3 regions of the Streptomyces sp. NPDC048637 genome follow, and region 3 is predicted to be linked to each of the others. Evidence: riboswitches for the same ligand, from Rfam matches in the RefSeq annotation. Region 3 holds a riboswitch; each other region holds the start of a gene.
The links. Region 3 has a riboswitch for cobalamin ahead of AB0C46_RS34560 (CoA-acylating methylmalonate-semialdehyde dehydrogenase). Riboswitches for the same ligand answer to the same signal wherever they lie in the genome.
Positions count from the first base shown of each region.

Region 1: it holds a riboswitch for cobalamin, as region 3 does, so the genes downstream of both, AB0C46_RS28095 (ABC transporter substrate-binding protein) here and AB0C46_RS34560 (CoA-acylating methylmalonate-semialdehyde dehydrogenase) in region 3, are expected to answer to the same signal.
Region 2: it holds a riboswitch for cobalamin, as region 3 does, so the genes downstream of both, AB0C46_RS31875 (prenyltransferase/squalene oxidase repeat-containing protein) here and AB0C46_RS34560 (CoA-acylating methylmalonate-semialdehyde dehydrogenase) in region 3, are expected to answer to the same signal.

Region 1 is NZ_JBEZHQ010000027.1:4,578-7,844, forward strand. It holds gene AB0C46_RS28090 (iron ABC transporter permease) at 1-520, opposite strand, end outside; gene AB0C46_RS28095 (ABC transporter substrate-binding protein) at 517-1,536, opposite strand; cobalamin riboswitch at 1,578-1,759, opposite strand; gene AB0C46_RS28100 (hypothetical protein) at 2,112-2,852, opposite strand; gene AB0C46_RS28105 (serine protease) at 3,188-3,267, shown strand, end outside.
Region 2 is NZ_JBEZHQ010000036.1:11,822-15,088, forward strand. It holds gene AB0C46_RS31870 (SCO2322 family protein) at 1-607, opposite strand, end outside; gene AB0C46_RS31875 (prenyltransferase/squalene oxidase repeat-containing protein) at 607-1,911, opposite strand; cobalamin riboswitch at 2,082-2,243, opposite strand; gene AB0C46_RS31880 (MBL fold metallo-hydrolase) at 2,585-3,267, opposite strand, start outside.
Region 3 is NZ_JBEZHQ010000043.1:17,821-21,087, forward strand. It holds gene AB0C46_RS34555 (short-chain fatty acyl-CoA regulator family protein) at 1-659, shown strand, start outside; cobalamin riboswitch at 761-947, shown strand; gene AB0C46_RS34560 (CoA-acylating methylmalonate-semialdehyde dehydrogenase) at 1,145-2,644, shown strand; gene AB0C46_RS34565 (acyl-CoA dehydrogenase family protein) at 2,650-3,267, shown strand, end outside.

The sequences.
Region 1 (3,267 bases), on a different contig from region 3:
GCCCGCCCGCGCGGGCCGTCGAGTACACGAGGAGGAGCGTCAGCAGCGCCCCGGCGAACGCGGCGGCCGACAGCGACACCGGCCCGAACAGGGTCACCCCGAAGACGATCACCATGACGGCGCCCAGGGACGCACCCGAGGAAACCCCCAGCAGATACGGCTCCGCCAGCGGGTTGCGCACCAGCGCCTGCATGGCGGCGCCCACCACAGCGAGCCCCGCACCCGTCACCGCCCCGAGCAGCACCCGTGGTGCCCGTACCTCCAGCACGATCGTCTCGCGCGCCTTGGACCAGACCGGCTCCGACCAGTCGGCGCCCAGCGCGTGCGTCACGATGCCCCACACCTCACCGGGCGGCACCTGCACCGACCCGATGGCCATCCCCGCCGTGACGGACAGCAGCAGCAGAGCACCGAGGACGGCGAGGGCGACGGCGAAGGACCATCGGCGCGGCCGGTCCGCACCGCCGCTGCCGCCTGCGACCGGAGTGGTGGGGGGAGCGGTCTGTGCAGGGGCCGTCACCGGAACCTCTCCGGGTGCAGCCCGCGGGCCAGGTCCTCGACCGCGTACGGCGCTCGGACACCGACCAGCGTGGCGGTCAGCGGCAGCACGACGAACCGCTTGTTCTTCACGGCGGGGACGTCGGCGAGGGCGGGCTGCGAGAGCAGGAACTTCTTCTTCTGCTCGACGCTTCCGGTGCCCGCGTAGTCATAGATCGCGATCACCTCGGGCTTGCGGGCGACGACCTGCTCCCAGGACGCGTCACCGAAGACGTCGTCCAGGTCCGCGAACATGTTCCGTCCGCCGGCGAGCCGGATGAGCTCGGTGCCGAGGCTCTTGCCGCCCGGGGTGAACGCCGTCTTGTCGCCGCTGTCGTACACGAACACCGGCACGGCCGGTGCGCCCTTGACCGCCTTTTCCGTCTTGGCGATCCGCCCCTGGAGGTCGGCGACCAGCTTGTCGGCCCGCTCCGGTACGCCGAAGATCGTGCCGATGGTGCGGATCTCGGCGTAGATGTCCGTCACGGACACCTGCTTCTTGCCGCAGTACTCGCGGTTGAGGTAGGTGTCGATACCGGCGTCGGTGAACGCCTTGCGGGAGCGGCCCTCGTTCTCGGCGAACGCGCTGCCGTAGCCGCCGTAGACGAAGTCCGGCTCCTTCTCCAGGACGGTCTCGAACGACGGTTCCTTCTTCGCCAGCTCCGGCAGGGAGTTGAAGTCCTTTTTGAGCTGAGGAAGGACGGCCGAGTCAGGGAAGGACGTTCCGGCCATCCGCTCCTTGAGCCCGAGCGCGAGCATCAGCTCGGCCGGGTGCTGATGGATGGTGACCGCCCTTGCCGGCGGCCTCTTGTAGGTCGTACGGGTACCGCAGTTGTCGATCGTGACCGGGAAGCCCTTCGCCGGGGAGGCGGCGGGCTTCCCGTCTCCGGGGCTGCCCGAGGTCGTGCCACAGCCGGACAGCAGGGCGGCGGCCGCAGCGGCGGCGCACAGGGCGCGGCGGAGCGGAGCAGACGGGGGAGAGAAAGAGGGACGGGGCATGCGGTCGTACACGTAAAGCCTCCTGGGGAGTCCGCGCTCCTCGGAACGGGCCCGCGACAGGCCAGTTTCCTGACTCCCGGATCGACGTTCCCCCCGCCTTCCCGCGCTGCGCGCAGTGGCGTTGTCGAGGGTCCACTCCCCGGTCACAGTGGCGGGACCGTGCCGGATTCTCACCGGCTTCCTGTCTCCCGTCGCGATGATGACCAGGTGATATTACGTTTCCTTGAGTCGCGGACAAAAGGGCGCGAGGCGGACGGCCAGAGTGACCCGGTCGTTGTCTTGTTGTTGCCGATAACGCAGCGTGGGGAATCTGCGTGCACCGGGAAGGCCGGCAAGCCCTGAATCCGATCGATATCACCGCGCCTCATCTCGGCGGCCCTTCGCCGTGGACCGGTGTGGACTCGAACACGGAGGCCAACGTGTTCTCGACGGTTGTGGAGCTGCCGACGAGTGAACTCGGCGCCAACCCCGAGATCCGTATCTGGGGCCGTTGCAGCGTGCGGAGGGACGGCCGGCTCGTCCATGCCGACCGTGCGGGCCACCCGTCCGTCAGCAGCTTCTTCAACACCGACGAGTCAAAGGTGGCGGCGTCCGGGCCTTGGCTGCTGCGCCGGGAATTCCTTCGTCGGGCAGGTCCGGTGCCGGAGCAGGGCAGCTCCCGCTGCGACGGTGCCGAGCATGCCGACCAGCGCGACCGGCAGGGCCAGGATGGCGAAATACCCCAGTACGGGCTCGCCCAGCAGGCCGATCCCCCCGCCCACCAGGGCCCCTGCCACGATGATGACGGGCAGGGCCTTGGGCAGGGCCCGCAGGGTCGCCTCGCGCGCGGGGGCGAGATGGTGCTGGAGCGTCACGCTCACGGTGCGCCGGATCATGAAGAAGGCGAGGAGCGCGCAGCCGGCCCAGCCGGCCCAGCCGGCCCACATCCAGGGGGATTCGAGGGTGCTGCGGCAGGTGCCCGGCGTCCCTCCGCCAGGTTCGGCCCAGCTCGCGCAGGGGTCGAAGGTGTGATCCCACGACAGGAAGCAGAACACCAGCGCGAGGATGGCCGGCACGAAGGCTCCTCCGGCCGCGGCGACCGCGGTTTCCTTCACGCGCCAGTGCAGGGGCGGCAGTCCGCGCTCGACCGCCCAGGAGGTGGCGAGCGCGTCCACGTCGTCCCCGATGACCGCACCGGCGTCCCGGCCGTCGTGTGCTGCGGCGGTCAGGTCGGCGGCCAGATCCTCGGCCATCTCGGCGGCTGTGTCCTCATCGACCCCGAGGCGGCGCCATGTCGCCATGGCCTGGGGGATCACGGTTTCGACAGTCGGCGTCATGGTTTCTCCGCGGTGTGGGTGACTGGGGATCGGCACATGCCCAGCACGCAGCTGAGCCACTGGGCGCGTGGAGCGGATGCCTCCTCCATGGCGCACTATCTTACACAGCAAGAGTCATGCGGTGCAGGGGAGTGCGGTGCGGGGGAGTGGGGTGCGGGGTGGCACTCGACGGGCACGCCCATGTGATCTTGTTCGTCGGCGGCCCTTGATCGGTCAACGGCCGTTGTCCGGCGGGCAGTTCTCGCCATGCGTGGCCCGTCCGCCGTGTCAGGCAACCGCGCTGCCCTCCACAGCCTCTCCATGGGCGACTTTGTTCGATCGCCAATGGAGGCTCCATGAGCAAAGCGAGAAGGCGCCACGGCATCGTGGCGGGCGCGGTCCTGGCGGGGGCGGCGCTGGTGGTGTCAGCCACCCC
Region 2 (3,267 bases), on a different contig from region 3:
CGGACGGCCCGCCGTCCCCGCTCCCGTCGCCCCCGCCGTTCGCGCCGTCACGGTCCCCCGCCGCCCCCGCGGACGGCGCAGCGGAGGCCCCGGCCCCCTTCGACCCGTTCACGGCCTCCGCGCACCCCGCCTTCGGATAGCCGGCGATGGCACACAGCAAGGCGTTGGCGTCGTAGCGCAGCGGCCGGGCGACCGCCGCCAGCGCCTCGCCCGCCGAGGCGTCCTCGGACACCTGGGCACACTCCGACCTGGCCTTCGGCGGCCGCTCGCCGCCGGGCGCGTCCGCCGCGGTGCCGAAGTCCAGGACGATGCCGATCCGCTTGCGGCCGTCCTTGGCGGGGGTGTCGCGGCAGATCGCATCGAAGCCGGCGGCCGTGCGCGGCTTGCCGGCCGCGGCGGAGTCTGCGCCGACGGTGAAGCGGAAGCCCTCGACCGCGCCGTCGGCCGGCCGCAGGGTGGCCGGCCCCTGGGTGGCATACGTCCAGGAGCCGCCCTTGCTGTCCCAGAACGACCAGTAGCGATACTCCTGCCCCTGCGCGGGCCCGGCGGCCAGGCCGGTGACCGTACCGGCCAGCAGCACGGCGCCGGCGATCCTGGTACGCCGCATCAGAGCTGGTTCTTCTTACGGTTGCTCAGCAGGAACCCGATGCCGGCGCCGATGGCGAGGCCGACGCCGATGACCCACCACACGCTGATGCTGCCGCCGTCCGTGGAGTCCTCGGCGTCCTCGGTGTCCTTTTGCGGTGCGGCGGCCGGCTTGGGGCCGGTGGCGTTGAGCGCGGCCACCAGGTCGGTGCCGCCGAAGGAGCGGGGGTCGGTGCCGGTGGCATGCGCGGCCAGCACCAGCTGGGCGTACGCGGCGGGGCCGCTCTGCCCGGCCCAGTCCGCTGCGTTCTTCTCCAGCCACTTCAGCGGCTTCGCGGCGGCGGCACCGTGCCCGCCGGCCGCCAGCGCCACCACGGCGTCGGCGGTGTTGCCGACGTCGGGCTGCTTCTCGGCGCCCGGCATCGCGGAGAGCAGATGCTGCCCGTTCTTGTCGAGCTGGGCGACGAGGTAGGCGCCGCCGCCCTCCGCTGCCTGTGCCGGATCGCCCTTGCCCGCCTTCTCGCTCCCGTCCTTGCAGTTCAGCGGCTTGACCGGGGTCTCTTCCCGGTGATCGGCGGGCGCGACGACAAAGCCCTTGCCGCGGGCTCCGGTCGCGGCGGCCGCCGTGGCGTCGGCGTTCGGGGCGGCGCCCTTGAGCTGGAAGGTGAACGCGCCGCGCTCGCCCTCCTTCGCGTCGCAGCCCAGCTGGAAGGTGAGCAGCCCGTCGTAGGGGGTCTTGCCGCCCTTCTTCGACGTCACCGACTGCGGCTTCTCACCCGCCGCCGCGAGGGCGCCGATGACCACGGACGTGGAGTTGGCGTCGCTGGCCGAACCGGCCATCGAACTCCAGCCGCCGTCCTCGTTCTGCACCGATTTCAGCCAGTCCACGGCCTTCTTCACGGCGTCACCGTGCCCGCCGAGCGCGGCCAGCGCCTGCACCGCGGCGGCCGTCTGGTTGGTGTCCCGCATGGTCTTGCTGTCGCAGGGCTTGCCGGGCTCGGCGCGGAAGGCGGTGAACGAGCCGTCGGCGCACTGCTGCCCGACCAGCCAGCGCACGGCGGGCGCCGCGGGCCGCAGCCCCACCGTGTCCTGTGCCAGCAGCGCGAGCGACTGCCGCCAGACCCCGTCGTACTGCGGGTCCTTGGTGCCGTACAGGCCGTCCGGCAGCTTCTTGGGGGACGCGGACGGGGAGTCGGCGTACGCGGCGGGGGCAGCGGCCGCGCCCAGCACCGCCGCGGCAGCCAGCGCCGTGGCGGCGCGGCGCGCCAGGAGGGCGACGGGGTGCGTCAGGGGGGCCTGGTGAGCCATGGAAGCCATGGGGGCCATCGGGTCGGTGCCTCTCGGGTCGGGTCGTGGCGATGTACGCAGCCACGCTCGGCCGGCCACCCGCGCGCCGATCCCCTTGGATCGCGGACGCGGTGGCACCGGGCTCAGCTCCGTATACCTCGACGGTGCCGCGCACCGGCCGTCCGTGTGGCGGACGGTTCCGGTGGCGGGAGCCTTGGTCGTGCCCTCTCGGGTGCTCCGGCTCGTACGGCCGTCCCTGCCGGGTCAGCCGGCGCGGTACGGACGGGCCGTCCTCACGGTTGCGGGTCAGCGCCGGATTTCCACCGGCTTCCCCCGATCGGGTACGGATGAAGTTGTCCCGCACACCTTAACCGGCACCCGGCGGGCGCTCGCTCGCACGTACGAGCCGACCGAACCAGACGCGAGCCGGGCGGAGCCGCGCACGAGCTGGGCGGACGGGATCCGGGCACAAGCCGGGCACGCAGGCCGGGCGCGAGCCAGTCACGGGCCGGGCGAACGGATCCGGGCGAACGGAGCCGGGCGCGAGCCAGTCACGGGCCGAGCGCACGGAGGCTGGGCGCCGAACCGGCCATGCGCCGAACCGGCCGGGCGCCGGGTACACGTCAACCAGCCCGCTCGTCCCCCCTCCCCCTCCCCCTCCCACCCCGCATCGCCGCGGAATTCGCCACAGAACGCGAGGACGAGACGACCGCTACCCCACCGCCTGGTACCTCACCGGATCGGAGCCCGGCACCCGCTCCGCATGCCCCAGCTTCACCAGACGGCGCAGATGGGCCTCGGCCTCCGAGACAGCGATGTTGCGGGAGCCGTACGGGATCTGCTCCCAGGGGCGGTTCCACTCCATGGCCACGGCGAGCTGCCAGACGGTGCGCGGTTCCTGGAGCAGGGTTCGCAGCCGGGCCAGCCGCTCCTCGTGGTGGGTGATCAGCTCGCGCACCCGGCCGCCGGCGTCGGCGAAGGCGTGCTGGTGCGCGGGCAGTACCTCGGCGGGGGCGAGCCGGCCGACGCGTTCGAGGGAGTCGAGGTAGTCGCCCAGCGGGTCGGTGCCCTCCTGCAAGCTCGCCATGTCGTGCGGGCCGGGAGGACCTCCCTCGTCGTCCGGGGCCTGGTACCGGCCGATGTGCGGGGTGATGCCGGGCAGGAGGTGGTCGCCGGAGAACAGCCGGCCGAAGCCGGGGGCCCGCGCCGAGGGATGTTCCTCCTCCAGGTGGAGGCACACATGCCCGGGGGTGTGACCGGGCGTCCAGATGGCGCGCACCCGGCGCCCCGGCAGGTCGAGCAGCGCGCCGGGTTCGATGCCGCGGTCCGGCAGTGCGGCCCGCCGGCCGGGCAGTTTCCGGCCGCCTCCGGTGGCGCGTGCCGTGCGCAGGGGCG
Region 3 (3,267 bases):
ACGCCTGGTCGCTGGCCCGTATCGGCATTGCCAACTACTTCGCGGCGGCGCTGATCCTTCCCTACCGCCGCTTCCACGCGACCGCCGAAGAGGCGCGCTACGACATCGAACGGCTCACCGACCGCTTCGGTCTCGGCTACGAGACGGTCTGCCACCGCCTGAGCACCCTCCAGCGCCCGCGTCTGCGGGGCGTGCCGTTCTCGTTCGTGCGGGTGGACCGCGCGGGCAACATGTCCAAGCGGCAGTCGGCGACCGGCTTCCACTTCTCCCGGGCGGGCGGCACCTGCCCGTTGTGGAACGTCTACGAGGCGTTCGCCGCCCCCGGCCGCATCCACGTCCAGATCGCCGCGATGCCGGACGGGCAGCGCTACCTGTGGACCGCCCGCGCGATCACCCGGCACCGCGGCGGCTGGGGAGAGCCCGGCAAGACCTTCGCCATCGGCCTCGGCTGCGAGATCCGGCACGCCTCCCGGCTCGTCTACTCCGACGGACTGGATCTCGGCAACGCCGCGGCGGCCACCCCGATCGGCATGGGCTGCCGCATCTGCGAACGCACCGACTGTCCGCAGCGGGCGGTACCACCGCTGGACCGCCGGCTCGCGGTGGACGAGACCAGCAGCACGTTCGTGCCGTACCCCGTCGTCGAACCGGACGCCTGACCGCGGGATTCAACGGCCGGAGACGTGCGGCGCGGTGCGCCGGTGCCCTGGAGATCGGCCGCGGCACGGTCCGTGGCGGGGTGGACTTACTAGGACGTCCAACTATATGTTCGGGGCAAGGCCCGCGGTGCAGGGAAGCCGGTGCGATTCCGGCGCGGTCCCGCCACTGTGACCGGGGAATACGCTCCCCGAAAGAGACCGGCCACTGACGGAGAAGTCCGTTGGGAAGGCCGGGGAGCGTGTGCTGATCCGGGAGTCAGGATACCGGCCGCGGGGTGTTCCGTGTTGTCCACGAGGATGGAGCAGACACGCATGGCACCGGTGTGCACCCACGCCCTTGACCGGCGGACCCGGCGGGTACCGATCACCGACATCTGACGGTCACCCGGCCCTGCGCTTCTCGCGCCGCCCGCGCGCACGCCGTCCGGCGTCCGTGCCGGGCCGGCGCGCCATCCCCGGACTCACCTGACGGAGAGCAGGCATTCATGGTCCGTGAACTGGCACATTTCATCGGCGGCAAGCACACCCCGGGCACCTCGGGGACCTACGGCGACGTGTACGACCCCAACACCGGCGAGGTGCAGGCCCGCGTCCCGCTCGCCGGCCGCGCCGAGACCGAGGCGGCGATCGCCGATGCGGCCGAGGCCCAGCGCGAATGGGGCGAGTGGAACCCGCAGCGCCGCGCCCGCGTGCTGCTGAAGTTCCTCCAACTGGCCGAAGGGGAACGGGAGTCGCTGGCCCGGCTGCTGTCGTCCGAGCACGGCAAGACGGTCGCCGACGCCCACGGGGACCTGCAACGCGGGCTGGAGGTCGTCGAATTCGCCGCGGGTATCCCGCATCTGCTCAAGGGCGAGTTCACCGACAATGCCGGCACCGGCATCGATGTGCACTCCCTGCGCGGCCCCATCGGTGTCACCGCCGGCATCACCCCGTTCAACTTCCCCGCGATGATCCCGCTGTGGAAGGCCGCGCCCGCGCTGGCCTGCGGCAACTCCTTCATCCTCAAACCGTCCGAGCGCGACCCCTCCGTACCGCTCCGGCTCGCCGAACTGTTCCTGGAGGCGGGGCTCCCGCCCGGTGTCCTCAATGTCGTCAACGGGGGGAAGGAAGCGGTCGACGCCCTGCTGACGGACCCCCGGGTCGGTGCGCTCGGCTTCGTCGGCTCGACCCCGGTCGCCGCGCACCTCTACGCCACCGCCGCCGCGCACGGCAAGCGTGCCCAGTGCTTCGGCGGCGCCAAGAACCACCTGATCGTGATGCCGGACGCCGACCTCGACCAGGCCGCCGACGCGCTGATCGGCGCGGGCTACGGCTCGGCGGGCGAGCGCTGTATGGCGATCTCCGTGGCCGTCCCCGTCGGCGAGGCCACCGCGGACGCCCTGGTGGCACGCCTGAAGGAGCACATCGGGAAGCTGCGCATCGGCCGTTCCGACGACCCCGAGGCCGACTTCGGCCCGCTGGTCAGCCGGGACGCCCTCGACCGGGTGCGTCGCTATGTCGACATCGGCGTCAACGAAGGCGCCGAACTCGTCGTGGACGGACGGGCCTTCACGCTCGCCGGACACGAGAACGGCTTCTTCGCCGGGGCCTCGCTCTTCGACCGCGTCAGCCCGCAGATGCGCGTCTACCGGGAGGAGATCTTCGGCCCCGTCCTGTGCGTCGTACGGGCCGCCGACTACGAGGAGGCGCTGCGGCTGCCCAGCGAGCACCCCTACGGCAACGGCGTCGCGATCTTCACCCGCGACGGGGACACCGCCCGCGACTTCACCCGCCGGGTGAACACCGGCATGGTCGGCGTGAACGTGCCCATCCCGGTCCCGGTCGCCTACCACACCTTCGGCGGCTGGAAGCGCTCCGGATTCGGCGACCTCAACCAGCACGGACCGGACGCGATCCGCTTCTACACCCGCACCAAGACCGTCACCTCGCGCTGGCCCGCCGGGTCCAAGGAGGGCGCGAGCTTCACCCTCCCGACCATGAGGTGAGCGCCATGACCACCACCATGCTCACCGACGACCAACTCGCCCTCGTCGAGGCCACGCTCGACTTCACCCAGGACCATCTGACCCCGTACGCCGTGCAGTGGGACCAGGACAAGCACTTCCCCCTGGACGTCCTGCGCAAGGCCGCGGGCATCGGGCTCGGTGGCGTCTATGTGCGGGAGGAGGCCGGCGGCAGTGGACTCAGCCGTGCCGACGGCGTCCTGGTCTTCGAGACCCTGGCCTCCGGCTGCCCGTCCATCGCCGGATTCGTCTCCATCCACAACATGGTCGCCTGGATGATCGACCACTACGGCGACGCCGGTCAGCGCGAACGATGGCTGCCGCGCCTGTGCGCCATGGAGGACCTCGGCAGCTACTGCCTGACCGAACCCGGCGCCGGCTCGGACGCCGCCGCCCTGCGCACCCGCGCGGTACGCGACGGCGACGACCATCTCCTCACCGGCGTCAAGCAGTTCATCTCCGGCGCCGGTGCCTCCCAGGTGTATGTCGTCATGGCCCGCACCGGTGACGACGGCCCGCGCGGCATCTCCGCCTTCCTCGTCGACAAGGACGATCCCGGGCTCTCGTTCGGTCCGAACGAGACGAAGATGGGCTGGAACGCCCAG